Pleomorphomonas sp. T1.2MG-36: one gene and its partner. The protein of the gene in region 1 binds, or shares a complex with, the protein of each later gene. Links are inferred from orthologs where the notes say so. Each region holds a gene or a part of one and is shown on either strand. Other genes may lie near its edges. The genes, in order: uvrA and mfd.

The links.
Region 2: the proteins of uvrA (region 1) and mfd are in contact, whole or in part, in a crystal structure (PDB 4DFC), measured with the Escherichia coli proteins. The link is inferred for Pleomorphomonas sp. T1.2MG-36 from one-to-one orthologs.

The regions. Positions count from the first base shown.
Region 1 is NZ_CATNLY010000012.1:632,703-646,769, forward strand. Bases 1-3,442 are described here. They hold uvrA (excinuclease ABC subunit UvrA), read left to right. Parts: upstream 1-329; coding sequence 330-3,242; downstream 3,243-3,442. Outside these bases: folP (dihydropteroate synthase), read left to right, coding at 3,532-4,350; folB (dihydroneopterin aldolase), read left to right, coding at 4,347-4,718; folK (2-amino-4-hydroxy-6-hydroxymethyldihydropteridine diphosphokinase), read left to right, coding at 4,711-5,181; QQZ18_RS09865 ((5-formylfuran-3-yl)methyl phosphate synthase), read left to right, coding at 5,199-5,876; QQZ18_RS09870 (metallophosphoesterase family protein), read right to left, coding at 5,899-6,645; QQZ18_RS09875 (valine--tRNA ligase), read right to left, coding at 6,785-9,544; QQZ18_RS09880 (hypothetical protein), read right to left, coding at 9,633-9,863; QQZ18_RS09885 (LysR substrate-binding domain-containing protein), read left to right, coding at 9,966-10,871; QQZ18_RS09890 (hypothetical protein), read left to right, coding at 10,971-11,717; QQZ18_RS09895 (YnfA family protein), read right to left, coding at 11,753-12,085; QQZ18_RS09900 (PopZ family protein), read right to left, coding at 12,090-12,770; QQZ18_RS09905 (TolC family outer membrane protein), read right to left, coding at 13,025-14,067. UniProt on the Escherichia coli protein: The UvrABC repair system catalyzes the recognition and processing of DNA lesions. UvrA is an ATPase and a DNA-binding protein. A damage recognition complex composed of 2 UvrA and 2 UvrB subunits scans DNA for abnormalities.
Region 2 is NZ_CATNLY010000001.1:70,497-85,312, reverse strand. Bases 5,674-9,864 are described here. They hold mfd (transcription-repair coupling factor), read right to left. Parts: upstream 9,510-9,864; coding sequence 5,874-9,509; downstream 5,674-5,873. Other genes in these bases: QQZ18_RS00360 (GGDEF domain-containing protein), read left to right, coding at 9,849-9,864; QQZ18_RS00370 (GGDEF domain-containing protein), read right to left, coding at 5,674-5,750. Also shown: QQZ18_RS00395 (MFS transporter), read left to right, coding at 1-1,213; fucO (lactaldehyde reductase), read left to right, coding at 1,516-2,667; QQZ18_RS00385 (DUF2249 domain-containing protein), read left to right, coding at 2,807-3,052; QQZ18_RS00380 (metal-sulfur cluster assembly factor), read left to right, coding at 3,056-3,406; QQZ18_RS00375 (hypothetical protein), read left to right, coding at 3,458-4,528; more of QQZ18_RS00370, read right to left, coding at 4,542-5,673; more of QQZ18_RS00360, read left to right, coding at 9,865-11,072; QQZ18_RS00355 (FAD assembly factor SdhE), read right to left, coding at 11,079-11,372; QQZ18_RS00350 (MFS transporter), read left to right, coding at 11,551-12,960; sulfate adenylyltransferase subunit CysN, read right to left, coding at 12,964-14,816. UniProt on the Escherichia coli protein: Couples transcription and DNA repair by recognizing RNA polymerase (RNAP) stalled at DNA lesions. Mediates ATP-dependent release of RNAP and its truncated transcript from the DNA, and recruitment of nucleotide excision repair machinery to the damaged site.

The DNA of each region.
Region 1 (14,067 bases):
CACCCCTGCGAAACCCCGCCCCAGCGGCGGCGCATCCTTTTCCACAGTGAGAAAAAGGCTGGCGCCCATTTCGTGTTCCTGATACGTTCTAGACGTTTCATAAGGATGTCGCAACCGAATTCCGAGGCTTTCCGCGTTTCATCGCTGGATCCGGCGGCATGGCTGCCGCGCACGCCGGTGCCTTGCAGGCTCTCGGCCGATCCTGACAGGATGCGACAGCAGACCCGGACTAGCTTAGCGCGCCCTCTGGCCGCCCGGTTCAGGATCCCCGGGCAAGACACTCCGCTTCCCGCCCTCCGCCGGGAAACGCGACAAGGACGACGACAGACATGCCGAACAAGCCGACCAGCATTTTCGATCAGGCCCGGCGCTCCCTTTCGGTGCGCGGCGCGCGCGAACACAACCTCAAGAACATCGACGTCGATTTGCCGCGCGACAGCCTGATCGTCATGACCGGCCTCTCCGGCTCGGGCAAGTCGTCACTCGCCTTCGACACCATCTACGCCGAGGGCCAGCGCCGCTATGTCGAGAGCCTGTCGGCCTACGCCCGCCAGTTCCTCGACATGATGCAGAAGCCGGACGTCGACCAGATCGACGGCCTGTCGCCGGCCATCTCCATCGAGCAGAAGACCACATCGCGCAACCCGCGTTCGACGGTCGGCACCGTCACCGAAATCTACGACTACATGCGCCTGCTGTTCGCACGTGTCGGCATTCCCTATTCTCCGGCCACCGGCCTGCCGATCGAGAGCCAGACCATCAGCCAGATGGTCGACCGGACACTTGAGCTGCCGGAGGGCACCCGCCTCTATCTGCTGGCGCCGATGATCCGCGGCCGCAAGGGCGAGTATCGCAAGGAGTTCGCCGATCTTCAGAAGAAGGGCTTCCAGCGCGTCAAGGTCGACGGCAGCTTCTATCCGATCGAGGAGGTGCCGGCCCTCGACAAGAAGATCAAGCACGACATCGACATCGTCGTCGACCGCATCGTCGTCAAGGCGGATCTGGCCGCGCGCCTCGCCGACAGCTTCCAGACGGCGCTGGCTCTCGCCGACGGCATCGCCGTGCTGGAGTTCGCCAACGTCGAAGAGGGCGAGAGCGAGCCGCGCCGGGTCACCTTCTCGGAGAAGTTCGCCTGCCCGGTCAGCGGCTTCACCATTCCCGAGATCGAGCCGCGCCTGTTCTCCTTCAACAACCCGTTCGGCGCCTGTCCCAAGTGCGACGGCCTCGGCACGGAGCTGAAGTTCGAGGCGGAACTGGTGGTGCCGGACGACAGCCTCAGCTTGCGCGGCGCCTGCATCCTGCCCTGGGCGAAGACCGGCGCCTCTTCGCCCTATTATGCGCAGACGCTCGAAGCGATCTGCCGCCACTTCAAGGCGTCGATGACGACGCCGTGGAAGGATCTGCCGCAGAAGGTGCGCGACGTCATCCTCACGGGGTCGGGAGACGAGGAGATCACCTTCACCTACGACGACGGCCTCAGAACCTACACCACCAAGAAGCCGTTCGAGGGCGTGGTCGGCAACATCGAGCGCCGCTGGAAGGAAACCGACTCCGATATGGTGCGCGAGGAGTTGGGACGCTTCCAGTCGGATCACCCTTGCGAGACCTGCAACGGCTACCGCCTGAAGCCGGAAGCGCTCGCCGTGAAGATCGCCGGCTTGCATATCGGCCAGGTCACCCAGATGTCGATCCGCGAGGCGGGTGCGTGGTTCACGTCCCTGCCGGACCATCTCACCGCCAAGCAGAACGAAATCGGCGTCCGCATCCTGAAGGAAATTCGCGAACGCCTGCGCTTCCTCAACAACGTCGGCCTCGAGTATCTGACGCTGTCGCGTTCGTCCGGCACCCTTTCGGGCGGCGAGAGCCAGCGCATCCGTCTGGCCAGCCAGATCGGTTCGGGTCTCACCGGTGTCCTCTATGTGCTCGACGAGCCGTCCATCGGCCTGCACCAGCGCGACAACGACAAGCTGATCGAAACGCTGAAGCATCTGCGCGACCTCGGCAACACCGTGATCGTCGTCGAACATGACGAGGACGCCATCCTCGCCGCCGACTACGTGCTGGATGTCGGCCCCGGTGCCGGCATTCACGGTGGCAAGATCGTTTCCGAGGGCACGCCGGCCGAGATCATGGCCGACCCCGCCAGCCTCACCGGCCAGTACCTTTCCGGCGCGCTCGCCATCCCCCTGCCGGACAAGCGCCGCAAGCCGCAGAAGAACAAGTACATCCGCGTCGTCGGTGCGCGGGCCAACAATCTCAAGAACGTCACGACCGATATTCCCATCGGCCTGTTCACCTGCGTCACCGGCGTGTCCGGCGGCGGCAAGTCGACCCTCTTGATCGACACGCTGTTCAAGGCGGCGGCGCGGCGTCTCAACGGCGCCCGCGAGCAGGCGGCGGCGCATGACCGCATCGAGGGGCTGGAAATGCTCGACAAGGTGATCGACATCGACCAGTCGCCGATCGGCCGCACGCCGCGTTCCAACCCGGCGACGTATACCGGCGCCTTCACCCCGATCCGCGACTGGTTCGCCGGTCTGCCGGAAGCCAAGGCGCGTGGATATGGTCCGGGGCGCTTCTCCTTCAACGTCAAGGGCGGCCGCTGCGAAGCCTGCCAGGGCGACGGCGTCATCAAGATCGAGATGCACTTCCTGCCGGACGTCTACGTCACCTGCGACGTCTGCAAGGGCCATCGCTATAATCGCGAGACGCTGGAGATCCACTTCAAGGGCAAGTCGATCGCCGACGTGCTCGACATGACCGTCGAGGAGGCCTGCGACTTCTTCCAGGCGGTGCCGGCCATCCGCGACAAGATGACGGCGTTGCGCGACGTCGGCCTCGGCTACGTCAAGGTCGGCCAGCAGGCGACGACGCTGTCGGGCGGCGAGGCGCAGCGCGTCAAGCTCGCCAAGGAGCTGTCGCGCCGGGCGACCGGCCGCACGCTCTACATCCTCGACGAGCCGACGACCGGCCTGCACTTCCACGACGTGGCCAAGCTGCTTGAGATGCTGCACGAACTGGTCGAGCAGGGCAACACGGTGGTGATCATCGAGCACAATCTCGAGGTCATCAAGACCGCCGACTGGCTGGTCGACCTCGGCCCCGAGGGCGGTGACGGCGGCGGCCGCATCGTCGCCGCCGGCACACCGGAAGAGGTGATGAAGGTGGATGCGAGCTACACCGGCCGGTATCTCCGCGAGCTGCTCGAGCGTCGTCCGCAGCGTCGCAACGCGGCGGAATAATCGTCGCAGACGAGTCCATGCCGCCGGCCGGCCATCGCGCGCCGGCGGCATCGGGGCAAGGCGATCCCGTTACCAGGGCACAGGCAAAGCTCTGCAAAAGATTCGGGAAAGAACAACAACGCATTGAATTAGAAAACGAATTTCCATATTCACATGTTGATTCAAGTGGGCGCGACCTCACAATCAGAATCAGGATGAAGAGCTTCAGACGTTGTAGCTGAACAGCCGCTTGCCAGCGGACGGCGCGCGGGCTACCTCAGAAGTCCGACCTCCAAATGCGAGCATGCCCATGGTCCTTTCCCTTCTGCCAGACCTCGGCAAGCGAACACTGGTTATGGGCATCCTCAACGTCACGCCGGACAGCTTTTCCGACGGCGGACGCTATTCCTCGGTGGAAGCCGCTCTCGCCCACGCCCGCCACATGACCGACGAAGGCGCCGACATCCTTGACGTCGGTGGCGAGTCCACTCGACCGGGCGCGACCGAAGTTTCGGCAGAGGAAGAGATGGCCCGCGTGGTGCCGGTCATCGAGCGGCTCTTGGCAGGCGGCCTTCCTCCGGTGTCCATCGACACCTACAAGGCCAAGACGGCAGAGGCGGCGCTCAGGGCTGGGGCGGCCATCGTCAACGACGTCTGGGGCCTTCAGCGCGAGCCGGACATCGCGTCCGCCGCTGCCGCTCATGGCGCAGCGGTGATCGCCATGCACAACAGGACCGACATCGACCCGACGATCGACATCATCGAGGACATGAAAACGTTCTTCGGGCGCTCGCTGGATATCGCCCGCAAGGCCGGCATCGCCGACGAGCATGTCATCCTTGACCCTGGCATCGGCTTCGGCAAGACCTTCGAGCAGAACCTTCAGGCGGTGGCCCGCGTCGGCGAGCTCAAGGCGCTCGGCTTTCCGGTTCTGATGGGGACATCGCGCAAGCGTATGATCGGGGCTCTGATCGGTGCCGAACGACCGGTCGCCGAGCGGCTTCATGGCACCATCGCTTCCAACGTCGCCGCCATCCTGGCCGGTGCCGACATCGTCCGCGTCCACGATGTCGCCGCCCATCGCGACGCCGCCGCCGTCGCCGACGCCATCAGAAGGGAAATGCGATGACCGACCATATTCGCGTTCATCGGCTTGCCGTCTTCGCCCGCCACGGCGTGTTGCCCGAGGAGGCCGCGATTGGGCAGCGCTTCTTCATCTCGTTCGATGCCGCCGTCGACACCCGCGCCGCCGGTGCCAGCGACGATCTGACGAAGTCCGTATCCTATGCGGACATGGCCGACGTCGTCGTTTCCATCGCCACGACCCGGCGCTTCAAGTTGCTGGAGGCCCTGGCCGAAGCGATCGCCACCGACATTCTGGCTGCGTTCCCGCTCGTCGAGGCCATCACCGTCCGCGTCGACAAGCCATCTGCACCAGTGCCGCACGTGCTCGACACCGTGTCGGTGGAGATCACACGGAGTCGCGCAGATGGCTAAAGCGGCGCTCAGCCTTGGCGGCAACATCGGCGACGTCCGCGACACCATTGCAAAGGCGCTGCGGCATCTGGAGGCGGCGGGAGTAAGAGTGGCGGCCCGCTCGTCGGACTACCGTACCCGCCCCTGGGGCAAGACCGATCAGCCAGACTTCACCAACGTCTCGGCCGTCGTGGAGACCGCCCTCCCCCCGCTGGAGTTGCTCGCCACCTGTCTTGACGTGGAACGCCAGCTTGGGCGCGTTCGCCACGAACGGTGGGGGCCACGCGTCATCGACATCGACCTCATCGCCTACGACGGCGTCAGCATGGAGACCCCGGAGCTGACGCTGCCGCACCGCCACGCCCACGAGCGAGGTTTCGTGCTGATCCCTCTTGCCGAGATCGCTCCGGACCTCTTGATTGGCGACAGGGCCGTTGCCGAGCTGGCGGCCCGATTCGCGAACGATCCAGTAGAGAAGCTCTGACGCGCCGGAGACTTGCCATGACCGCCCTTCAGGTGACCGTCACCACCGCCGACGAGGCGAGAGCCGCCGTTGTCGCGGGCGTGACCATGATCTTCGCCGCCGTCGGAACGGTCTCCGCCGTTCCGTTATCCGAACTGCGCGCCATCCTGGCCGTCGCGGGCGAGCGGGCCGAGGTGGTGGCCGCGGTGGGAGGATTGGCGGACAGTGATCTTGCCGATTTTGCCGCAACGGGCGTCACCGCGCTGGCCTTGCCAGTGCCGCAGGGCGACGCAGGCGCGGCGCTGCTGTCACGGATCGGCCGTTCGCTGGCAGCCAGCGTCCGGCTGGTTGCCGTGTTCCCACCGGAGGCCGGGCCGGATTTCGATCTCTTGCCGGTCGCCGCCATTGCCGGCTTCTCGGGCGTCTGGCTTTCCGCGTCCGAGACTATCGATGGCCTGATCAAAACCATCAAGCTCGCCGACATTGCCCGCTTCATCGCATCGGCGCGTCGGTCGAAGCTGACGGTTGGCGTTTCGGGGGGCTTGCGCGTCGTCGACGTCGGAACGTTGTTGCCGCTTCGACCGGATCACCTCGGCTTCCGCGCCGCCGTATCGGAAGACGAAGATCCGGCGAAGCCGATCGACCCGGCGCGTGTCCGCGCCGTCGCCGCCGCTTTTGCCATCCACTCGGTCCGACCGGAGGCCGACGAGGCCTGACGTCTCGCGCAGGACGCAAGACTCAGGCGATCCAACCGCTTTCGAGTGCCGACGCCCATTCGGGCCGGCCGGCCTCGCGTGCAAGACGAACGACGTTGGCGGTGTCATAGGGCACGGCGTGGTGTACCACAGCCCAGCCGATGGCCCGCTTCTCCGCTATGGCGTAGCGGGCCTCAGGTGCACCGACTTGCATGATGTGTACCGGCGCGTCATCGGTATAGCCCTGCAGGCCGACGCTGCCGGGATTGACCACCGTCGCGCCGGACTTCAGCCGAATGACGCGCGGCATATGCGTGTGCCCGCAAAGAAGCAGACTGGACGGGCCGATCGCGGCCGTCGACACGCGCGCCCGGGCTTCGACCGTATCGCGATCTGCGAGTCGCATCCGGCCACCCTCCACCGTCTCCAGCCAGTATTCGACGTCCGAGGCGGGCGTTCCATGCCAGGCGATGACCGGTCCGACGGACAGCGAGGCGGGCAATCCCTTCAGCCAGGCGATATGCGCGCCCGAAAGCTGGTCATAGGCATGGCCATCCGACGGCCCCATCTCGGACCTGGGCGTGCTGACGAGCGCCCGATCATGGTTGCCGGCAATGCAGGAAACCGGCGAAGCCATCAGCATGTCGGCCGTCCGCCGCGCTTCCAGCGGCCCCGACAAGTGGTCGCCGAGGCAAAGCGTGGCGTCCACCGAGCGGCCGGCGAGATCGTCGAGCACCGCCACGAGCGCGTCGGCGTTGCCGTGTATGTCGGAGAGGATAGCGATACGCATGGGAGGCTTCCGTGGGCTCCTGCTAAACTTATCGGATTTCGAACCGCGCTCCAACACCCCGCCCCGGACGTGCGCTGGAATCAAAAGAGCCCCGCGGCAAAAAACCGCGAGGCCCCAATCAAACCGGGTATGACGACCCTCAGGCCAGTCGCGCCAGCGCTTCGCGCACCTTGACGAGCCGCTCCGCATAGCCGTCGCGCTTGGCCTTCTCCTCCTCGACCACCTCTTCCGGAGCCTTGGCGACGAAGGCGGCATTGCCGAGCTTCTTGTCGATGCGTTCGATCTCGCCGATGAGCTTGCTCTCCTCCTTGCCGAGGCGAGTACGCTCGCCGTCGAGATCGACCACGCCGGACAGCGGCAGGGCGATGACGCCGTCGGCGGTGACGATCTGGGCCGACTGACCCGGCGCCACTTCGGCAGTCGACACATCCGACACGCGGGCAAGGCGCAGGATGGCCGGCGTGTGGGTGGCGAGCCAGCCCTTCACCTTGTCCGACGCGCCAACCAGCACCAGCGGCAGCAGCGTCGCCGGCGCGACGTTCATCTCGGCGCGCACGGAGCGGATCTCGGTGATGACGTCGATCAGCCAGTTGATCTCGTCGGCGGCGTCGGTCGTCTCGCGGCTGCCTTCCGGCCAAGACGTCAGCACCAGGAGGTTGTCGCGCGCCGGGCCGGCCTCGCCGGTCTTGGCCCACAACTCCTCGGTGATGAAGGGCATGAACGGGTGCAGCACCTTCAGGATCTCGTCGATCACCCAGGCGCAGCTGGCGCGCGTCTCGTCCTTGGCCGATCCGTCGTCGCCCGTCAGCACCGGCTTGGTGAACTCGAGATACCAGTCGCAGAACGAATTCCAGACGAAGCGATAGATGGCGCCGGCCGCGTCGTTGAAGCGATAGGCGTCGAGCGCTTCGGACACTTCGGCCTGCGTCTTGCGCACCTCGGTGACGATCCAACGGTTGAGCGTCTCGCTCGCCCTGTCCGGATCGAAGCCGGCAACGCGGACGCAGCCGTTCATTTCGGAGAAGCGGACGGCATTCCAAAGCTTGGTCGCGAAGTTGCGATAGCCGCCGACACGGCTGGTGGCGAGCTTGATGTCGCGCCCCTGCGCGGCCATGGCGGCCAGCGTGAAGCGCAGGGCGTCGGCGCCGAACTCGTCGATCAGGTTGAGCGGATCGATGACGTTGCCCTTGGACTTCGACATCTTGGCGCCCTTCTCGTCGCGGACGAGCGCGTGGATGTAGACGTCCTTGAAGGGCTCGGTGCCCATGAAGTGCTTGCCCATCATCATCATCCGGGCGACCCAGAAGAAGATGATGTCGAAGCCGGTGATCAGCACGTTGGTCGGATAGTAGCGGGCGAGCTCCGGCGTCTCGTCCGGCCAGCCGAGCGTCGAGAAGGGCCAGAGGGCCGACGAGAACCAGGTGTCGAGCACGTCCTCGTCGCGCTTCAGCCCGACCGCCTCGCCGTAGTGCGCCTTGGCTTCCTCGGCCGCGGCGGCCTCGCTCTCGGCGACGAACACCTTGCCGTCCGGTCCGTACCAGGCCGGGATCTGATGACCCCACCAGAGCTGGCGCGAGATGCACCAGGGCTGGATGTTTTCCATCCAGTCGTAATAGGTCTTCTCCCAGTTCTTCGGCACGAAGTTGGTGCGGCCTTCCTTGACGGAGGCGAGCGCCGGTTCGGCCAGAACCTTGGCGTTGACGTACCACTGGTCGGTCAGGAAGGGCTCGATCGGCACGCCGCCGCGGTCGCCATGCGGCACCTGATGGACGTGCGGCTCGATCTTGTCCAGAAGGCCGGCCGCCTCGAAGGCAGCGACCACCAGCTTGCGCGCCTCGAAGCGATCTCTGCCGTGCAAGCTCTCGATGGTCTGGGCGAGCTCGTCCGACGGCGTCACCCCCTCAAGGAACTCGGCGTTGTCCTTGAGGACCACCGCCGCCTCGACGTCGAGGACGCTGATCGGCGTCAAGCCATGGCGCTTGCCCACCTCGAAGTCGTTGAAGTCGTGCGCCGGAGTGATCTTCACCGCGCCGGTGCCCTTGGTCGGGTCGGAATACTCGTCGGCGACGATCGGAATCAGGCGGCCGACCAGCGGCAGCAGCACCTTCTTGCCGACGATCGCCTTGTAGCGCTCGTCGGTAGGATGGACGGCGACGGCCGTATCGCCCAGCATGGTCTCGGGACGGGTGGTGGCGACGACGATGTAGTCGCGCGTCTCGAATTCGGTCGGCTTGCCGGCTTCGTCGAAGGCGATGGGATGCTGGTAGGTGACGCCATCAGCCAGAGGGTAGCGGAAGTGCCAGAGATTGCCCTTCAGCTCCGTCTGCACGACCTCAAGGTCGGAGATGGCGGTGAGCAGCTTCGGGTCCCAGTTGACGAGACGCTTGTCCTTGTAGATCAGCCCTTCGCGGTAGAGCTGGACGAAGACCTTCAGCACCGCCTTGGACAGGCCGGCGTCCATGGTGAAGCGTTCGCGCGACCAGTCGCAGGAGGCGCCGAGGCGCTTCAACTGGCCGACGATGGTACCGCCCGACTCGGCCTTCCACTCCCAGACGCGCTTGACGAACTCCTCGCGGCCGATCTGACGGCGATGCAGCTGCCTTTCGGCCAACTGGCGCTCCACCACCATCTGCGTAGCGATTCCGGCATGATCGAGTCCGGGCTGCCAGAGCACGTCGAGGCCGCGCATGCGCTGCAGGCGCACCAGAATGTCCTGCAGCGTGTTGTTGAGCGCGTGGCCCATGTGCAGCGAGCCGGTGACGTTCGGCGGCGGAATGACGATGGTGAACGTGTCCTTGCCCGGCTGCTTGCCGGCGCCTGCGGCAAACGCCTTCGCATTGTCCCAAGCCTTGGCGATGCGCGGCTCGACGTCCGCCGCTTCGAATGTCTTTTCCAGCATGATCCGACGTCTTTTTCCTGTCGTCTTCGGGTGAGCGACGGTTAGCTGCTACGCCCCCGAAAATCAACAAGAAGCGGCCTTTCAGCCGTCAAAACCGATCGAACTCGCACCGACGCTCCGCCCTTTCCCGCATGCCGGCCTCCGTGGCACGACCGCCGGTAAAGCCGATGTCCCGCAGCATATGCTCGTTGAGATCCTCGATCTTCCCCGTCCGCCACCGACGAAGAGAGAAACCCAAGCCGGCCAGGAGGGGCAAGATCGAGAGAATGGAGGCGCGCCAGCTGCCGCGCCGGATCATGGGCGGATCCAGGCAAGTCATTGTCATATCCCTTGATCCATTGATGCGGTAGAAGCAATCTCTGCCCAAAAGCCGAATGTTTCCAATCGAACGTTTGTCTCGACCCATAAAGAGAACTTATCCATGAAGCTGAGCCGACAGATCCCGCTCAATGCGCTACGGGTGTTCGAGGCCGTGTCGCGCCTGATGAGCTTCACGCGCGCTGGCGAGGAGCTCGGCATGACGCAAACGGCGGTGAGCTATCAGGTGAAGCTCCTGGAAGGCGTGCTGGGCGAACTGCTATTTCGCCGACTGTCGCGTCGCATCGAGTTGACCGAAGCCGGGGAGCGTTTGAAGCCCAAGGTGAGCGAAGCCTTCACGCTTCTTGGCGAAGCGATGTCGGCGGCCCGAACGGCGGCCGATGAGTTGCTCGTCATCAACACCACGCCGACGTTCGCCGCCCACTGGCTCGCCCGGCGTATCGGCAATTTCCAGCTCGGCGACCCGCATATCGCGGTGCGGCTCATCACCGACACCACCGTGATGGATTTCAACCGCGATCCGGGTGACGTGGCCATTCGCGCCGGCATAGGCGGCAAGGGCGAATGGCCGGGCCTCGTCGCTCACCACATCATGAACCTCGACTTTGCGCCGATGCTCAGCCCATCCCTGCTTGAATGGGTCAAGCCACTCGACAGCCCACGAGACCTTCTGAAGTGCAAGCTCATCGATCCCAGCGACCCCTGGTGGCGGCGCTGGTTCGAAGCCGCCGGCGTACCCGACGCCGACCTTGAGGGACGGCCGCGAAACCTGTTCGGATCGCAGGCGCTGGAAGCGAGCTCGGCCATTGCCGGTCACGGCGTCGCCATCCTGACGCCGAACTTCTATCGCGAGGAACTGGCCAGTGGCCGTTTGATCATGCCGTTCGATCTCATCTGCAGCGATGGTTCCGCCTATTGGCTGGTCTACCCGGAAAACCGGCGCAGCCAGCCGAAGATCAGGGCGTTCAGGGACTGGCTCTTGAAGGACATCGAGAAGAACCCGCCGTGAGCAGGAAATCATTAACCGTATTTTTCTGAGATTTCGGCGCCTGGTTTCGGTGTGAGGCCCGTCTAAAGCTGCAGAGGGAGTTTTTCCCGGAGGCAGCAGATGTCGTCCCTTTCCGCCTTGACCAGCAACGCCAGCAGCCTTGCCGCCCTTCTCGGATCGTCCAGCAGCAAGACAAGCTCGGCACCAACCGCTTTTGCGCCACCAGCATCGTCCGGCAGTCAGGACAACAGCTCGACGACCGGAACTGTCTCGTCGACCAGCTCCTTTTCCTCGCTCGGCGACGACTTGCAGTCGGCGCTGCTATCGCTCCAGGAGCAGATGGGCGAGAGCGATGGATCGATGATGCCACCGCCTCCGCCGCCTCCTTCGGACACGTCGGCAACGGCGTCCGCGACCGACGTTGCGTCCGCGACTTCGGGAGAGTCGAGTGCTGCGATGGCGCCGCCACCGCCGCCTCCGCCACCGTCGGAAGAGAGCTCCTCCAGCGCTGAGGCTGCGGCATCGACCGATGCGACCACTTCGACCAATGCCGGCACCTCGGCGTCAGGCGATGCCTCGTCGTCCGGCAGCGCCTCCGGCGCGAGCGAAAGCAAGGAAGTCGTCAGCACGACCTATCTCGACAATCCGGACGGCAGCAGCACCATCACGGTCAGCTACTCGGATGGCTCGACCAGCGTGACGACGACCGGCGGCCAAGGCCAATCCGCGTCGGATACGTCACAGGCGAACATGCCCTACAACTTCGGCAGCGGCAGCAAGGGCGGCTTGTCTCAGGCCGTGAGCAACCTCTACGCCAGCATCGCCAACAGTGCCGCGATGACCTATTCGGCCGGCGTCGCGGCCTGACAGCCTGATAGCCTGACAGCCTGAACAAGGACCTCTCAACCGGCCGCCGCCCGTGGCCCGAGCAGAATGATCGCCGCGCCAACCAGACAAACCGCTGCGCCCATGAGGTCCCAGCGGTCGGGCGCCTGCCGCTCCACCGTCCATAGCCAAATCAACGAGGCAGCGATGTAGACGCCGCCATAGGCGGCATAGGCCCGGCCGGCCGCTGCGCTGTCGATGCGCGTCAGCACGAGCGCGAACAGGATCAGCGACACGACGCCGGGCAGCGTCCACAGCACGGACCTGCCCAAACGCAACCATGCCCAGAAGGCAAAACAACCGGCAATCTCGAAAAATGCGGCGAGCCCCTGAAGAAGGATGGCCCTCACGGCCTCAGCGCCCCCGCGAGACGCGCTCGATCTCGGCCCGCACCAGCCGCTCGACGATCACCGGGAGGTTTTCATCGAGCCAGGCCCGCAGCATCGGCCGCAGCATGTCCTTGACCAGATCGTCGAGCGTGCGTGCGTTGGCTGCAAGCACCGTGTGGCTCAGCTGACCGAAGGCGGATTGCACGGAAGCACCGGCGGCCGCGGAAACAAGCCGCTCTTCGGCTTCCTGATCCAGAAACGCATTGGCGCGCGGCGCCTCGGCCTTCGGAGGCTCGGGCCGGCGCGGGGGTTCCGGCTCAGGCTCGGCGAAGGCGACCTCGGCTTCGTCGTCCTTCAGCCCTTCCACCAGATCCAGCGGCTCCGTCTCGTCGACCATGGCGACATCGGCGAGATCGAGCACTTCAGGCTCGTCCCCGTCGTCGGCGTCGTCGACATCCATTTCCGGTTCGTCCTCGTCGTCACCCGACTGGGCAAACAGCTTGTCGAGATCCTCCTCGGAAATGTGCTCGTCCTCGACCGCCGGCTTGGCCATAGTTTCGACCTCCGGTTTCGGAGCGACCGCCTTGGCCGGGGCCGGCTTGGGTGCCGCAGCCTCCTTGCCATCGGGCTCGTCGGCAATGATCCGCCTGATGGAAGCCAGGATCTCTTCCATTGAAGGTTCGGCGGACGCAGCTGCCTTGGCCATTGGTCTACTCCGAGTGGGTCGCCCCACCACATGTTACACGATCGATCAATGCCTTTTTCCGCCCGGCACTTCTGACAATCGACCTGCCTCCGTTCCCGACGGCGGCGTCGAAACGCCAAACAACGCGGCGGTCAACCGGATGAATACCGGCAGCAAGCCTGATTCGACCTCCGAAGTATAGATTAGTTAACGCAGCTGAACACGGTTTGCGCCGGAAATGGGGCGGTTATCCCCGGCGCCCGGCCATTCAAGGGTCAGCGGCCGTCCGGCGTACGCAGGCCGATCCACTTGTCTCGGACCTGCTCGTAATGGCGCTCCGGCTTATAGGCCGTGACCTTGAGGCCGAGTCGTTCCCGATCCAGGCGCCCCATGGCAGCTAGGACGCGATAGCTCGCCACCACGAGTTGGGTCTCGGCGCCGACTTCCGACAGACGGGCGTCGATCAGCGTGCTCTGAGCGTTCAGGACATCGAGGGTCGTCCGCTGGCCGACTTTCTGCTCCTCGACCACGCCTTCAAGCGCTAGCCGGCTTGCCGTTACCGACGCCTCGGCCGCAACGATCTGCGCCTTCGCCGACTCAAGCGCGCTCCACGCCTGGGCAAGGGACGCATCGACCGACATGCGGGCGGCATCGACCTGCAGCTTGGCCTGACCAAGCTCTTCCTTGGCTTGGCGGACGGTCGCATACTCGCCACCACCCTGATAGATGGGGATAGACAGGACGGCGGCGACCGATCCTTCAAGCGTGCGCGCCCGCTCCGGCGTGCTGCTCCCGCCGGGTACGGAACTCCCGGCAAAGGCGCTGCTTACCGTTCCCTGCAGGACGAAGCTCGGCAGCAGCGCGCCCTCCTGAATCTCGACGTTGTAGGACGCGGTATCGGCATTGTAGATCGCCTGACGGATCGACGGATGCTCGGTGCGCGACGCATCGACGGCAACCGCCAGCTTGGCCGGCAGCAGCTTGGTGATCGGTCCGGGCGAGCGCAGCCCCTTGGGCTCATGGCCGACCACCTGGATGTAGCTGGCCCGAGCGGTGAGAAGATCGGCCTGCGCCGCGCTGACGGAGGAGGTCGCCGCGGCCAGTGCCGCCTGGGCCTGCGACACGTCGGTCCGCGTCCCCTCGCCCACTGAGAATCGGTCGTTGGCGGCCCGCACCTGCTCCTGAAGGAAGGCGACGTTGGACTGACGCAGCTCGAGCACCTGTCCGGACAGAATGACGTTCATGTAGGCGGCGGCGGTCTCGAGCAGGGTCGACTGCTCGGCGGTCCTGAGTTGCTCGCGCGATGCTTTCACCGCCG
Region 2 (14,816 bases), on another replicon or contig:
GGACGCCATGCAGGTGCTGGCGGTCGGCTTCACGGCTCCGTCGATCGCCGCCAGCTTTAATCTCTCAGTGCCGGAAGCACTGCAAACCGGTACGCTCTTCTTCTTCGGCATGATGATTGGCGCGGCGTTGTTCGGCCGGCTCGCCGACCGTATCGGCCGCCGACGGGTTCTGTTGGTCACGGTGGCCTGCGATGGCATCTTCGGCCTTGCTTCGGTAATCGCGCCAAGTTTCGAGCTGCTGCTCGTCGCGCGCTTTCTGACCGGTGCGGCCGTGGGCGGCACCCTGCCGGCCGACTATGCCATGATGGCCGAGTTCCTGCCGTCGGACCGGCGCGGGCGTTGGCTGGTGATGCTGGAAGCGTTCTGGGCTGTTGGGACGGTCGTCGTCGCGCTGACCGCCTGGGCCGCGGCCTCAGCCGGATTGACGGACGCCTGGCGCGCCATTTTCCTCGTCACGGCCATACCTGCCCTGGTCGGCTTCTGGCTGCGCCTGATGGTTCCCGAGTCGCCGCTCTATCTTCTGCGCAAAGGGCGAGGCGAAGAGGCACGCACCGTCATCGATCGCGTTTTGACAGCCAATGGTAAGGCGCCGCTCTCCGAGCCGCTCGCTCCAGGCGAGACATCCGAGGCCGTCAGCCTGCTGTCGCCGGCGCTGAAGGCGCGAACGCTGCTGATGCTTGCCATATGGTTCCTGGTGTCGCTCAGCTACTACGGCATCTTCACCTGGATGCCGGCGCGCCTCGCCGGCGAGGGCTTCGGCTTCGTGCGCGGCTACGGTTTCCTCGTCATCGTGGCGCTGGCACAGATTCCCGGTTACGCGCTGGCCGCGTGGGGCGTCGAGCGGGCAGGCCGCAAACCGACCCTGATTGCCTTTCTGCTGCTGTCGGCGGCCGGCTGTGCGCTGTTCGTCGTCGCCGGCAATGCTGCTCTGGTCGCGACGGCCATCCTGCTGATGAGCTTCTCGCTGCTTGGCACATGGGGCGCTCTCTATGCCTACACGCCGGAGCTCTATCCGACGGCGGCGCGCGCGAGCGGCATGGGGGCCGCCGGAGCAATGGCGCGGCTGGGCGGCCTGTTGGCGCCGTCCCTTCTGTCGTTGCTTATCGCCCGAAGTTTTGGGGCCGCAGTGGCGCTGTTTGCCATATTGCTGGTTCTTGCAGCGATCGCCGCTTCGAGGATCGACACCGAAACCCGGCAGCAGGCCTTGGACTGATCGCTCCGATGCAGTAGGCCGTAATCGGCGCATTGCGGACCGATATCCATGCGGAACATCCGCAGGGTTTGCGGACTCCTGCCATCAGGTTTGCGGTTTATTTTTCAAAACCACTCATATTCGATCAAAATCTAGGGGTTCATGCGAGGTTGTGAGCGCCGGGGGCAGCCAATACCTTTCAATTTGGTTCAGCCTCAGCAGATTTCCGTGCTGAAGGCATTTTTCACGGCGCCGGCCAACTGATGCCCTCCACCGTCGCGGTCGTCGGTGGGCCGGCAAACGCGGCCTCAGGAGGATAGAGCATGTCCCATCGCATGATTCTCAACGAGACGTCCTATTTCGGCGCCGGCGCTCGCGCCGAGCTGGTGGGCGAGGTGAAGCGCCGTGGCTACAAGAAGGCGCTGGTGGTCACCGACGCGGTGCTGGTGAAGGCAGGCACGGTGGCCAAGGTGACCGGCCTGATGGATGCGGCCGGCCTCGCCTACGAGCTGTTCGACAAGGTGATGCCCAACCCGACCATCGGCGTCGTCAAGGAAGGCGTCGCCGCCTTCGCCAAGGCCAAGGCCGACTATCTCGTCGCCATCGGCGGCGGCTCGCCGCAGGATACCGCCAAGGCGATCGGCATCATCACCAACAATCCCGAGTTCTCCGACGTGCGCAGCCTCGAAGGCGTCGCCCCCACCCGGAAACCGTCGGTGCCGATCATCGCGCTGGCCACCACCGCAGGCACCGCCGCCGAGGTGACCATCAACTACGTCATCACCGACGAGGAGAAGCGCCGCAAGTTCGTCTGCGTCGACCCGCATGACATTCCCGTGGTCGCCATCATCGACAGCGAGCTGATGGCCACCATGCCGACGCCGCTCAAGGCCGCCACCGGCATGGACGCGCTGACGCATGCCATCGAGGGCTACATCACCAAAGGCGCCTGGGAGCTGTCCGACGCGCTGCACATCAAGGCGATCGAGATCATCGGCCGGTCGCTGCGCGCCTCCTGCGCGGGCGATGCCAAGGGCGTCGAGGACATGGCGCTCGGCCAGTATGTCGCCGGCATGGGCTTCTCCAACGTCGGTCTTGGCCTTGTGCACGGCATGGCCCATCCGCTCGGCGCCTTCTACAACACGCCGCACGGCGTCGCCAACGCGGTGCTCTTGCCGACGCTGATGGCCTACAACGCCGACTACACGGGCGAGAAGTACCGGGCGATCGCCGCCGCCCTCGGCGTCAAGGGCACCGAGGCCATGTCGATCGCCGAGGCGCGCAAGGCGGCGGTGACGGCGGTGGAGACGCTTTCGAAGGACGTCGGCATTCCCGCCAAGCTTTCGGAAGTCGGCGTCAAGGCCGAGGACATTCCGGCGCTCGCAGAGGCGGCCTTCGCCGACGTCTGCACCGGCGGCAATCCCCGCGATACCAGCATCCCGGAAATCGAGGCACTCTACAGATCGATCCTCTGAGGATCTGATCTGCCGAAGCAGGCTGACGGCGCCCTCCGGGGCGCCGTTTGCGTTTCCATGGATAAAGTTTGCGACGCAACAACGAGCGCGATCCGACCTGGGGGTAACGTTCGGGCTACAAACAATGGAGAGCCCTCCGATGTCCCTTGATACGATCACCCCCGTCAGCACACTCGACGTGCGCCGCCTGCCCTGCGAGCTGCGCCGCGCCACCATCATCGAGAGTTTCGACGCCCTTGAGCCGGGGCAGTCGATGGAGATCATCAACAACTTCGATCCGGTGCCGCTGCGCCAGCACTTCGAAGAACGGACCCTGGTCGGTTTCGGCTGGGACTATCTGGAACAAGGCCCGGAGATCTGGCGCATCCGATTGACCCGGAGATAAGCCATGAAGCCAGAGATCCTCGCCGCCCTCGCGACCGTCGACGACCCCGAACTCGGCATCGATATCGTCTCCCTCGGCCTTGTCCGTCGCCTCGATATCGGCGAAGGCTCCGTCACCGTCGAACTGATGATGACGACGCCAACCTGCCCGCTCGGCAGCCTGATCGCAGAAAACGCCCGCGCCGCCGTGGAACGTGTCGTCGGAACCGGCTGGACCGTCAGCGTCACCATCGACAAGGCCGCCGTATGGTCGCCGGAGCTCGCCGATCCGGCCGTTCGCTCCCGCTTCGAGCGCCAGCCGTCACGGTTCGAAGCGGCGGTGTCGAAGTTCGCCGCCGGCCTGTTCGGGCGCTGAGGACCAAGCCGTCCAGCGGCCGCCTCTTCCGAATATTCCGTGGAGTCCCCCATGAAACTCACCCCGCTTCTCCGCATCGTCCTCGCCGTGACGGCTGCGGCGTCGCTGATCGCCGGTCTCACCGGCGGTCTCGCCCGATTGGGCGTCGTCGCCCCGGTCGGCGATACGGCGGACATGCACGGGGCGATCATGGCCTCCGGCTTCTTCGGCACCCTGATCTCACTTGAAAGGGCGGTCGCCGACGGGCGCCTCGCGGCACTGCTGGTCCCCGCCATGTCGGCGGCCGGGGCCGTTCTGCTGCTGTCAGGCTATGCCGAGGCGACGGCGCCGCTGTTTCTCGTTGCCGGCCTGGGGCTGACGCTGCTGACCGGCCTGGCCACGTGGAAGCTGCCGACATTGTTCACCGGGCTGATGACGGCAGCCGCTGCGCTATGGCCGCTCGGCACCCTGTTCTGGATGCTCGGCCGCACGCTGCCGGAAGTCGGTTATGTCTGGCTCGGCTTCCTCATCCTGACCGTCGTCGCCGAGCGGATCGAACTGTCGCGCCTGCTCAGACCGACGCTGGCCGCCCGTGGCCTACTGGTTCTGCTCGTGGCGCTGTTCGCCCTGGCGCTCGGACTGGGACAGCCATGGAACGGCTCGACGCTTCTTTCCGTGGCGCTGGCCGGCATCGCGCTTTGGCTACTCAGGGAGGACATTGCGCTCCGCACCGTCCGCACCAAGGGCTTTGCGCGCTTCTCCGCCCTGCTGTTGATCTGCGGTTATGGCTGGTTGATCGTTGCCGCCGCGAGCCTGACGCTGCTGCCGCCGGGCGAGGCCCTTTACGGTCACGATGCCGCCATCCACGCCATAGCCGTGGGCTTCATCCTGTCCATGGTGTTCGCCCACGCGCCGATCATTCTGCCGGCCGTCACCGGCGCTCCGGTTCGCTATGTGCCGATTTTGTATCTGCCGGCGGTCCTGCTGCAATTGGCGATCGGCCTGCGCATCGCCTTCGATGCCATGGAGGCCACCGAAAGGCTGCATTGCCCGGCATGGCTGACCATCGCGGCCATCGTGGCCTACGTCGCGCTGCTGCTCGGCACCATGGCGGTCCGGCCGAAAGCAATCCAGGCCCAATAGCCCGAACGCTCCCTCAGCCAGCCTTGAGCCAATCGTCCACCATTCGGTCGTGCATGGTGGACGACGCGCGATAGGCGCGGCACCGATTGCGCCCAACGCGCTTTGCCTCGGTCAGCGCCGCATCGGCAGCCACCATCAGGGAACCGATGTCGGCACCAACGTCGGCCACCGCCGCCACACCCGCGCTGGTGGTCAGCGGCACATGCTCGCCGCTTTCGGTCAGAAGCCTGAGTTCCTCGGTCCGCCGGCAAAGATACTCGGCGATCGACAAGCCGACATCGAGCCTGATCGATGGCATGAACAGGGCGAACTCCTCATCGCCAACCCGCGCGACGATGTCGGGCGACCGCACCTCGCGGTGCAGGACCTGGGCAAACGCCTTCAGCGCCCGATCGCCTTCTTCCCGGCCGAAACGGTCGTTGACGAACCGGAAGTGATCGAGATCGAACACCATCAGCACGCCGCGCTCACCGCCGCCTTGCAATAACGCCTCCGCGGCCCTGAAAAACGTCATCCGATTGGGCAAACCGGTCAGCGCATCCATGTCCGCCGATTTCCTATGAAACCGAGCATCGCGCTGAGCGAGCAAGGTCAGCATGGCCACGACGAGGAACAGGGTGAAAAGCAGCGCTTCCAGCACACCGAAGATGAACAGTGGCGACTGGTCGAACGCCGCGCCCAAGCCAAAATCGGGAGCGATCACCAGCAGCGGCACCCGCAGCGCGTAGAGCGTCCCGTGGGCCGCGAACAGCGCGGCGGTGGGCAAGCGAGCCGGCAGCGGCTCGATGCGTCGGCGTTGCAGCAGCTTCCAGGCGATCGCCAACGAATAGATGGCCATTACCGACGCGGCCAAAGCCCCATGCAGCGCGGGTTCGTCGCGAAGGAAGGGGACGGCGGCAAATGGAAGCCAGGCGACCGCGCCGATGACCGCCTTCCAGACCACGGGCCGACAGCCCTCGAACAGTTGGAAGCCGAGCCAGATCAGGCCATAGGCGAAAGCCAGCATGGCATTGCCGAACAGAACCGAAGTCCAGTCGGGCACGACCGGTCGCAAGATGTAGAACGCACAGGCAATGGCCCCGAACCAAAGGGAAGCCGCCCAGACGGCCAGGGCGAAGGTCCGCCGTTCCGTCAGCCAAATAAAACCAAACGTCGTGCCCGCGGTCATACCGCCCAGCACGCCGATCAATAACAGGGTCGAAACGTTGATCAGCTCGGCCATGACGACCTCCACGCCATTGAACAGCGGGGTCACCTCTCGGAGAGAGCCATTTCAATACTCGATTGTGTCAGAAAAGTGTAGGATTCAAGGTTCCGGACCAAGAATTTCCAATATTGCCCAAGGTTAACGTCGCCCCTTTCCTTTGAACGAGGTCAGAGATGGATAGCGACCCTTGGCCACCGGTGCGGGCGGTGGCGGAGGGGGTGTCGGCTTGAGCTTCAGTTTCTGCGGCTCGAGCGGCGCCAGCGTCTTCGAAACACCGGACTTCGCATCCTCGACCATTCGGACGAGTTTCAACAAGACGGCCGCAGTGCCCCTCAGGCGCTGCTCGGCCTCGGGCCAGTCGCGAGCCAGTACGATCTTCTGGTCCGGCCGGATCTTGGCAAGCGATCCCTGCTCCCCGATGTACTGGACCAGAGCCGCCGGGTTTTCGAATCTGCCTTCCCGGAAGGAGAGCACCAGCCCCTTCGGACCGGCGTCGATCTTCTCGATATTCGCCTTGCGGCAGAGGCTCTTGATGGTGATGGTCTTCAGGAGGTGCTCGACTTCCTCCGGCAGCGGACCGAAGCGATCGATCAGCTCGGCACCGAAAGCATCGATGGAGCCACCGTCTTCCAGTTCGGCGAGACGCCGGTAAAGGCCAAGACGAAGCTGAAGATCGGGCACATAGTAATCGGGGATCATCACCGGCGTGCCGAGCGTGATCTGCGGCGACCACTGGTCCTCGACAACCTCGTCGACGATGCCGGCCTTGAGCTGGGCGACGGCCTCCTCCAGCATCTGCTGGTACAACTCGTAACCCACTTCCCGGATGTGGCCGGACTGCTCCTCACCGAGCAGGTTGCCGGCGCCACGCAGGTCGAGGTCATGGCTCGCCAGCTGGAAGCCGGCGCCCAACGTGTCGAGCGACTGCAGCACCTTGAGCCGGCGCTCGGCCACCGAATTGACGCGGTTCTCCGGCGGCGTCGTGAAGATGGCGTAGGCGCGCGTCTTGGAGCGGCCGACGCGCCCCTTGAGCTGGTAGAGCTGCGCGAGACCGAACATGTCGGCGCGGTGAATGATCAGCGTGTTGGCGGTAGGAATGTCGAGGCCGGATTCGACGATCGTCGTGGACAGCAGGACGTCATACTGGCCTTCGTAGAAGGCATTCATGATGTCCTCGAGCTGCGTCGCGGCCATCTGCCCGTGCGCGACGGCCACCTTCACCTCCGGCACGTGCTTTTCCAGGAACTCACGCTGACTGGCGAGATCGGCGACGCGCGGACAGACGTAGAACACCTGCCCTCCCCGGTACTTTTCCCGCAAGATCGCTTCGCGGACGATCAGGGGATCGAACGGCGTGACGAAGGTACGGACGGCGAGACGATCGACCGGCGGAGTGGCGATCAGCGACAGTTCGCGGACGCCGGTCAGCGCCAATTGCAGCGTGCGCGGGATCGGCGTGGCGCTGAGCGTCAACACGTGCACGTCGGACTTCAGCTCCTTCAGCCGCTCCTTGTGCTTGACGCCGAAGTGCTGCTCCTCGTCGATGATCAGCAGGCCGAGATCCTTGAACTCGATGCCCTTGGCGAGCAGCGCGTGCGTACCGACCACGACGTCCACCGTGCCGTCGGCGAGGCCGGCCTTGGTGGCCGCGAGGTCCTTGGACGGCACCAGACGCGAGGCCTGACGCACGTTGATCGGCAGCCCCTTGAATCGTTCGTGGAACGTACGGAAATGTTGGCGCGACAACAAAGTGGTGGGCACGACGACGGCCACCTGCTTGCCGCTCATGGCCGCCAGGAAGGCGGCCCGCAACGCCACTTCGGTCTTGCCGAAGCCGACATCGCCGCAGACGAGACGGTCCATCGGCCGGCCCGAGGCGAGATCGCCGGCAACCGCCTCGATGGAGCTGAGCTGATCCTCGGTTTCGTCATAGGGGAAACGGGCAGCGAAATCGTCGTAGAGGCCTTCAGGTGGAGACAGCACGGGCGCGGTCTTGAGCAACCGGGCGGCAGCCGTCTTGATCAGTTCGTCGGCAATCTCGCGGATGCGCTTCTTCAGACGCGCCTTGCGCGCCTGCCAGGCACCGCCACCCAGCTTGTCGAGCTGCGCCTCGGCGTCGTCGGAACCGTAGCGGCTGAGGAGCTCGATGTTCTCGACCGGCAGGAACAGCTTGTCGCCACCGGCATAGACGATCTCCAGACAATCATGCGGCGCACCGGCCGCCTCGATGGTCTTGAGGCCGACGAAGCGGCCGATGCCATGGTCAACGTGGACGACCAGATCGCCCTCGGCCAGGCTGGTCGCCTCCTTGATGAAGTTCTCGGCCTTCTTGCGGCTCTTGGCGCCGCGCACCAACCGGTCGCCCAGGACGTCCTGCTCGGCGATCACCACGAAACCAGGCACTTCGAAACCGGTCTCGATGCCGAGAATGGCCAGCGGCAGCACGCCGAGGGGCGCCTTCAGCGCCGCGTCGAGGTTGGGGGCGAGCTCGGTGGCCTGACCGCCGTGATCCCGGATCACCTGGGCGAGGCGGTCGCGCGACCCTTCCGACCAGCAGGCAAGGATCACCCGGCGCTTGTCCGCTCCGAGCGAAGCGAGATGCTTCACCAGTGCGTCGAAGATATTGACGTCGCCAGCCGCCCGCTCGGCAGCGAAGGAGCGTCCGGTCTTGCCGCCGAAATCCACCACCTTGACCGATGATTGTTCGGGGCGGTTGAACGGTGTCAGGCGAGCAACGGCGCGCCGGGCCAGAAGCCCCTGCAACTCGCTCTCGGCCAGGTAGAGCGCGGTCGGCGGCATCGGCTTGTATGGAGCACCGGAACCGCCCGTCTTCAGCGTGTCGAGCCGAGCCTCATAGTGATCGGCCACGGCGGTCAGCCGTTCGTTGATGGCTTCGTCCACCAGCGGATCGACCATGACGGCAGCGTCGCCGGTGTAATCGAACAGCGTGCCGAGCCGTTCGTGGAACAGCGGCAGCCAATGCTCGATGCCGGCGTAACGGCGCCCCTCGCTGACCGCCTCGTACATCGGATCGCCCGAGGTCGCGGCGCCGAAGGCCGCGACATAGCCTTGCCGGAACCGCTTGATCGAGGCCGGCGTGATCTGCACCTCGCTCATCGGCACGAGATCGAGGCGCTTCAACTGCCCGGTCGAGCGCTGGCTCTCCGGATCGAAGGTTCGGATGGATTCGAGCTGGTCGCCGAAAAAGTCGAGACGCACCGGCGCTTCGGTTCCCGGCGCATAAAGGTCGAGAATGCCGCCGCGCACGGCGTATTCGCCCGTGTCGCGCACCGTCGACGAGCGGGAAAAGCCGGCATCCTCAAGCCAGGCGGTGAGCTTGCCCATGTCGGCCATGTTGCCGGGCGCCAGCGTCATCACCTGCCCCGACACCATGGACGGCGGCACCACGCGCTGCACCAGCGCGTTGACGGTGGTCAAAAGCACGAAGGGCCTGACATCGCCGGCGTGCGCCGCCAGTTCCGACAGCGTCGTCATCCGCCGCGCCACGACGGCCGGGGTTGGCGACACGCGGTCGTAGGGAAGGCAGTCCCACCCGGGAAACTCCAGCACGCCGACTTCCGGCGCGAAGAAAGCCAGCGCGCGCTGGAGCTGCTGCAACCGCTGGCCATCGCGGGCGATGTAGACCGCGTCGAGGCCTTTGCGCTTTTCCGAACGCACCAGTTCGGCGAGCGCGAGCGCTTCGGCTCCGTCCGGTACGGCGGCAACCGTGAGGGCGGAAAAGTCGGACAGCAGGCTGGACCAGGGAGTGGGCATGGCGGAGGGATATCGGCTCAGGGGAGGAAACGTGATCTTCTAAAGCATCCAACGGCAAAAGAAAACCCCGAGACGGAACAATAAATCATTAAATTCCAATGGGTTAGCAAATTTCCAATCGCAATTTGGCTCAAGCGACCACCCGAAAGACATCCTATTGGGGGCCTATGGCGACGTGGTGGCGTCCATTCCGTTCACGCATTCTTCAGCAAACCTCGTACTTTTCCATATCCTTTAGGCAATCCGCATAACAATGACCCTATAAAACACGGTCAAGGTTCGTCCCGCCTCTGGGACGATTTGTCGTCGGTCGACGCCGAAGAGGATCCTGTCGTGAGCATGCTGCTTCATGTGCCATCCCTGCTGATCGCAGCCGCGGTAGCCGGCGCCTGCGTCTCAACGAGCCATCTTCTGATTTGGCGCGGCGTCAGAAACGAGATCAGCGTTCCGCTCTGGGGTGTCGCCTACGGGCTCTGCACGCTTGCCATGGTCATGGTCGGCCTCAGAGGAGTGATCCCGGGATTTCTGTCGATCGTCGTCAGCAACGCTCTCTTGTTGGTGGCCGTTGGTCTCGTGTGGTTCGGCTATCGGCGTTTCATCGGGAAGATCGGCCGTCACGATCGGTTTCTGGCCTTGCTCGGAGGGCTTGCCTGGCTAGCGTTCGCCTGCCACCACAAGCTCTTTGCCGACATCAATCTCAGAACACACGCGGTTTCGGTCGCTCAGTCCGTCTATCTTCTTGCCATCATCCGCGATCTTGTCGAGCACAGGCGTAAGGAACCCTTGCCGTCACTATCGCTTACGGTGGCAGCCATCGCGGTCCAGCAGGCCCTGTTGATCGCCCGCACCATTCATTTGCTGATCTATCCGCTCGATGCCAACACCGACACCCTGCCCTCGGGCACGCCCGTCGTCCTGACGCTGATCGGATCGATCGGCTTCGTTGTTTTCCTGGGCCTCTTGCAGTTCGCGCTGGTGGGGCAACGGTCGGAAAGACGGTTTCGTGTCGCAGCCGAGACGGACGGACTGACCGGTCTGGCCAACCGCAGGCGCTTCCTGGGCGAGGTTCTGTCGCATCTGGAGAGTTCCCCCGCGCGCGGCGCCATGATCCTGTTCGATCTCGATCACTTCAAGAGCGTCAACGATACCCACGGCCATCTGACCGGCGACCGGGCGCTCGTCGAATTCGCCAACATTCTCGCAATGGCAACGCCCCAACGTGCCGTCGCCGCCCGGATCGGAGGCGAAGAGTTCGCCCTGTTTCTGCCCGACGGCAACGCCGCGACGGCGGCGGCCCTGGCAGAAGACATTCGTCGGCTCACCCAAGCCTTCGCGCTCAGCACGGCCAGTGGCCAGCTTCGCATAACGGTCAGCATCGGGGTTGCCGATGTCGCCGAGGTCGGGTCGAATTACGAGACGCTGCACGGTGCGGCCGACGTTGCTCTCTACAAGGCGAAGAGCGATGGTCGCGACCGCATTGCTGTCTATCGCAGGGAGCCTGCGCCCAAGCAGATCACGGCAAAGCGTGGAGAGATCGCCCAACTCGTGTCGGCGACGGCCTGACCCGGTTCAGCCGGCAAGCGGGTTGGTTTGCGAGAAGGCCAACACCTTGGCAAGCACCGCCTTGGGCGCGGTGTCCGGAACAGGCAGTTTGCCGAGAATCCAGCCGAACAGTTCGCGATCATCGACCTCCAGCAGGGCCTCGAACTCGTCCAGCTCTCCTTCCGTCAACGTGCCGATGGAATCGTCGGCAAAGCGACCAAGCAGGAGGTCCAGCTCGCGCGTGCCGCGATGCCAGGCGTGGTAGAGAATTTTCCGGCGCCGCGGCGAAAGGTCGTCGGACGTTCGGCTGAGCCCGGACATTGATATTTCTCCAGGATAACGAAGAGAGAAGGGCAGCTCGAAAGGCCCCTTGCCGTTCCCGTCTGTAGCCGATTTTCCCGGTGAAAGTAAACGATTACCGGTTGTCCGCCATATCCGCGACTGCCGAAGGCTGCTATAGGAGGCGGCCTTTTCCGGTATTATGTTGGCCGTTTTTGTCATGAATTCCGCTTCTTCCGGCCGTTGGTCCGAACTCGCTTCGCCGGCTTATCTTGCCGCCTCGCTGACACTCATGCTCGCCGCGGCGATCTTCGCCTTCAATGCCTTCCTGGTGTCCACGGCGATGCCATCGGCGGTGGGCGAGCTGCATGGCGAGGCCTACCTTTCCTGGACGCTCACCGTCTACATCGTCGCATCGATTACAGCCGGCGCCTCGGCGCCGTTGCTCAAGGCTCGCTTCGGGGCGCGCCGCTGTCTGTTCGTCGCCAGCGGCGTATTCGCCATCGGCACGCTCGCCGCGGCTCTCTCGCCGAGCATGGAGATGGTATTGGTCGGGCGCGCCGTACAAGGCGCCGGCGAAGGCCTGGTCGCCGCCATCGCCTTCGCGCTGATCCCGCAGCTCTTTCCGTCGCGGCTCGTTGCCAAGCTGTTCGGCGCCGAGGCGATCGTCTGGGCCGCAGCGGCCTTCGGCGGCCCGGTTCTGGCCGGCATCATCACCGAGTTCATCAGCTGGCGCGCCGCCTTCCTGATCAACCTGCCGATCGTCGCCGTCTTCCTCGTTCTCGTCCACGTGGCGGTGCCGCAAGAGGAGCGCAATTATGACGCGGGGCTTTTCCCCGGCGTCAGACTCGGGCTCGTGGCGCTCGGCATGATGGCCATCTCGGTGGCCGCCGTCGCACTCGATGAACCTTGGCAGGCCGCCCTCGTGGTGGCCGGCGCCGCTCTCTGCCTGACCGTCGCCGTCCGCATCGATCTTTCCGCTCGCGTCTCGATCCTGCCGCGCGGCGCCTTCAGCCTTTCGAGCGTGCCGGGGCTTGGCCTGTGGACGATTTTCCTCCTGCCGCTCGCCCAATCGGTGACCGGCGTGTTCCTGGTCTATGCCGTGCAGCACCTCTGGGGATACGGCCCGGCCGTCGCCGGCGGCATCGGCGCCATCATGGCCGTCGCCTGGAGTACCGGCGCGGTGACGGTGGCGAACTTTGACGGCATGGGCAGGCGTCTCACGTTCATCTCCATCGGCGCGGCGGTGGTGGTGGTTGGCCTCCTCGTGAGCCTCGCATCCATGGCCGAACACCTGCTCTCGCTGGTCATGCTCGGCCAGTTGGTGATCGGACTCGGCATGGGCATCGCCTGGGGCAGCCTTTGCCAGGTGGTGATGGAAACTTATCCCGAGGGCGAACGCGACAAGGCGTCGGCGCTGCTGCCGACGTTGCAATCGGCGGGCTATGCGGCCGGTTCGGCGGTGTTCGGTCTCGTCGGCAATCTCGCGGGCTTTGCAACCGATCCTTCGCCGGAAGGACTCCGGTTCGCGATGGTCGCCGCCTTCATCGCGGCGGTTCTGCTGGCGTTTCCCCCGCTTGCCCTGACGCTTCGGATGGGCCGGATTCATCGCGCCGGCCCGTCCGCCTGATCGTCAGATCGTCACCTCGACGCCGGGAATGATTCCGGCCTCTTGGAGATAGGCCACGACATGCTCGGCCAGCACGTCAGCAGCGGCATTGGTGGTGTCGAGGCGGATTTCCGCCTCCTCAGGCGGCTCGTAGGGCGAGGACACGCCGGTGAATCGGGCAATCTCGCCGGCCCTCGCCTTCGCGTAGAGCCCCTTGGGATCACGCGCCTCCGCAACATCGAGCGGCGTATCCACGAAAACCTCGACGAACTCGCCATCCTCGACCAGCTCACGCGCCAGTTGCCGTTCCGCCCGGAAAGGCGAGATGAACGACACCAGCACGATCAGACCGGCGTCGACGAACAGCTTGGCCGTTTCCGCGACGCGGCGGATGTTTTCGACGCGATCGGCATCCGAGAAGCCGAGATCGCGATTGAGGCCGTGGCGGACATTGTCGCCGTCGAGGATGTAGGCATGGCGCCCGAGCGCCGTCAGTTTCTTCTCGACGAGGTTGGCAATGGTCGACTTGCCGGCACCGGAGAGCCCGGTGAACCAGACGACGGCCGACTTCTGTCCTTTGGCGAGCGCCCTCGCCCGCTTGTCGACGTCGAGCGCCTGCCAGTGGATGTTGCCGGCCCGGCGAAGCCCATGGTCGATCATGCCGGCGCCGACCGTGAGGTTCGACAGCCGGTCGATGATGATGAAGGCGCCCGTCTCGCGATTGACGGCATAGGGATCGAAAGCGACCGCTTCCGACAGGGAGAGATGGGCGACGCCGACTTCGTTGAGCGACAGGCTTCTGGCCGGCAGCTCGCCGCCGGTGTTGACGTCGATCTTGTGGCGGATCGTCGTCACCTGGGCCCCGACCTGACGGGCGCCGATCTTGAGGAGATAGGGACGCCCGGGCAGGAGGGGATCGTCGGCCATCCATATCAAATGAGCCGCGAACTGATCGGCCACCTCCGGACGATCGATGGCGCCGGTCAGCAAGTCGCCGCGCGAGATGTCGATCTCATCGTCGAGCGTCAACGTCACCGCCTCGCCGGCCGAGGCAACGTCGAGCTCGCCATCGAAGGTCACGATGGACTTCACCGTCGAGGTCCGGCCGGACTTCGCCACCACCATGGCGTCGCCACGCCGCACGGTACCGGAGGCGATGGTGCCCGAAAAACCGCGGAAATCCAGGTTTGGCCGGTTGACCCACTGCACCGGCAGGCGAAATGGCCGCTCGGATGCGTCGTCATCCACCGCCACGGTCTCCAGGTGTTCGACCAGCGTCGGACCGTCGTACCAGGGCATGCGAGGGCTGCGCTCGAGCACGTTGTCGCCGTAGCGGGCACTGAGCGGAATGGCCGTCAACGTTTCAAAGCCGAGACGGGCGGCGAAGGCGCGGTAGTCGGCGACGATGGCCTCGAAGATGGCCTCGGAAAAATCGACGAGGTCGATCTTGTTCACCGCCAGCACGACGTGACGGATGCCGACCAGCGAGACGATGAAGGAATGACGGCGGGTCTGAGTCAGCACGCCCCGCCTGGCATCGATCAGGATCACCGCGAGGTCGGACGTCGAGGCGCCGGTCGCCATGTTGCGCGTGTACTGCTCGTGGCCGGGCGTGTCGGCGACGATGAACTTGCGCCGGTCGGTCGAGAAGAAACGATAGGCGACGTCGATGGTGATGCCCTGCTCGCGCTCGGCCTCAAGGCCGTCGACGAGCAAGGCGAGGTCGATGTCGTCGCCGACGGTACCGTGCTTGCGGGAGTCCTTTTCGAGGCTCAGAAGCTGGTCCTCGAACAGCAGCTTGGAGTCATAGAGCAGACGGCCGATCAGCGTCGACTTGCCGTCGTCGACCGAACCGCAAGTGAGAAAGCGCAGGAGGC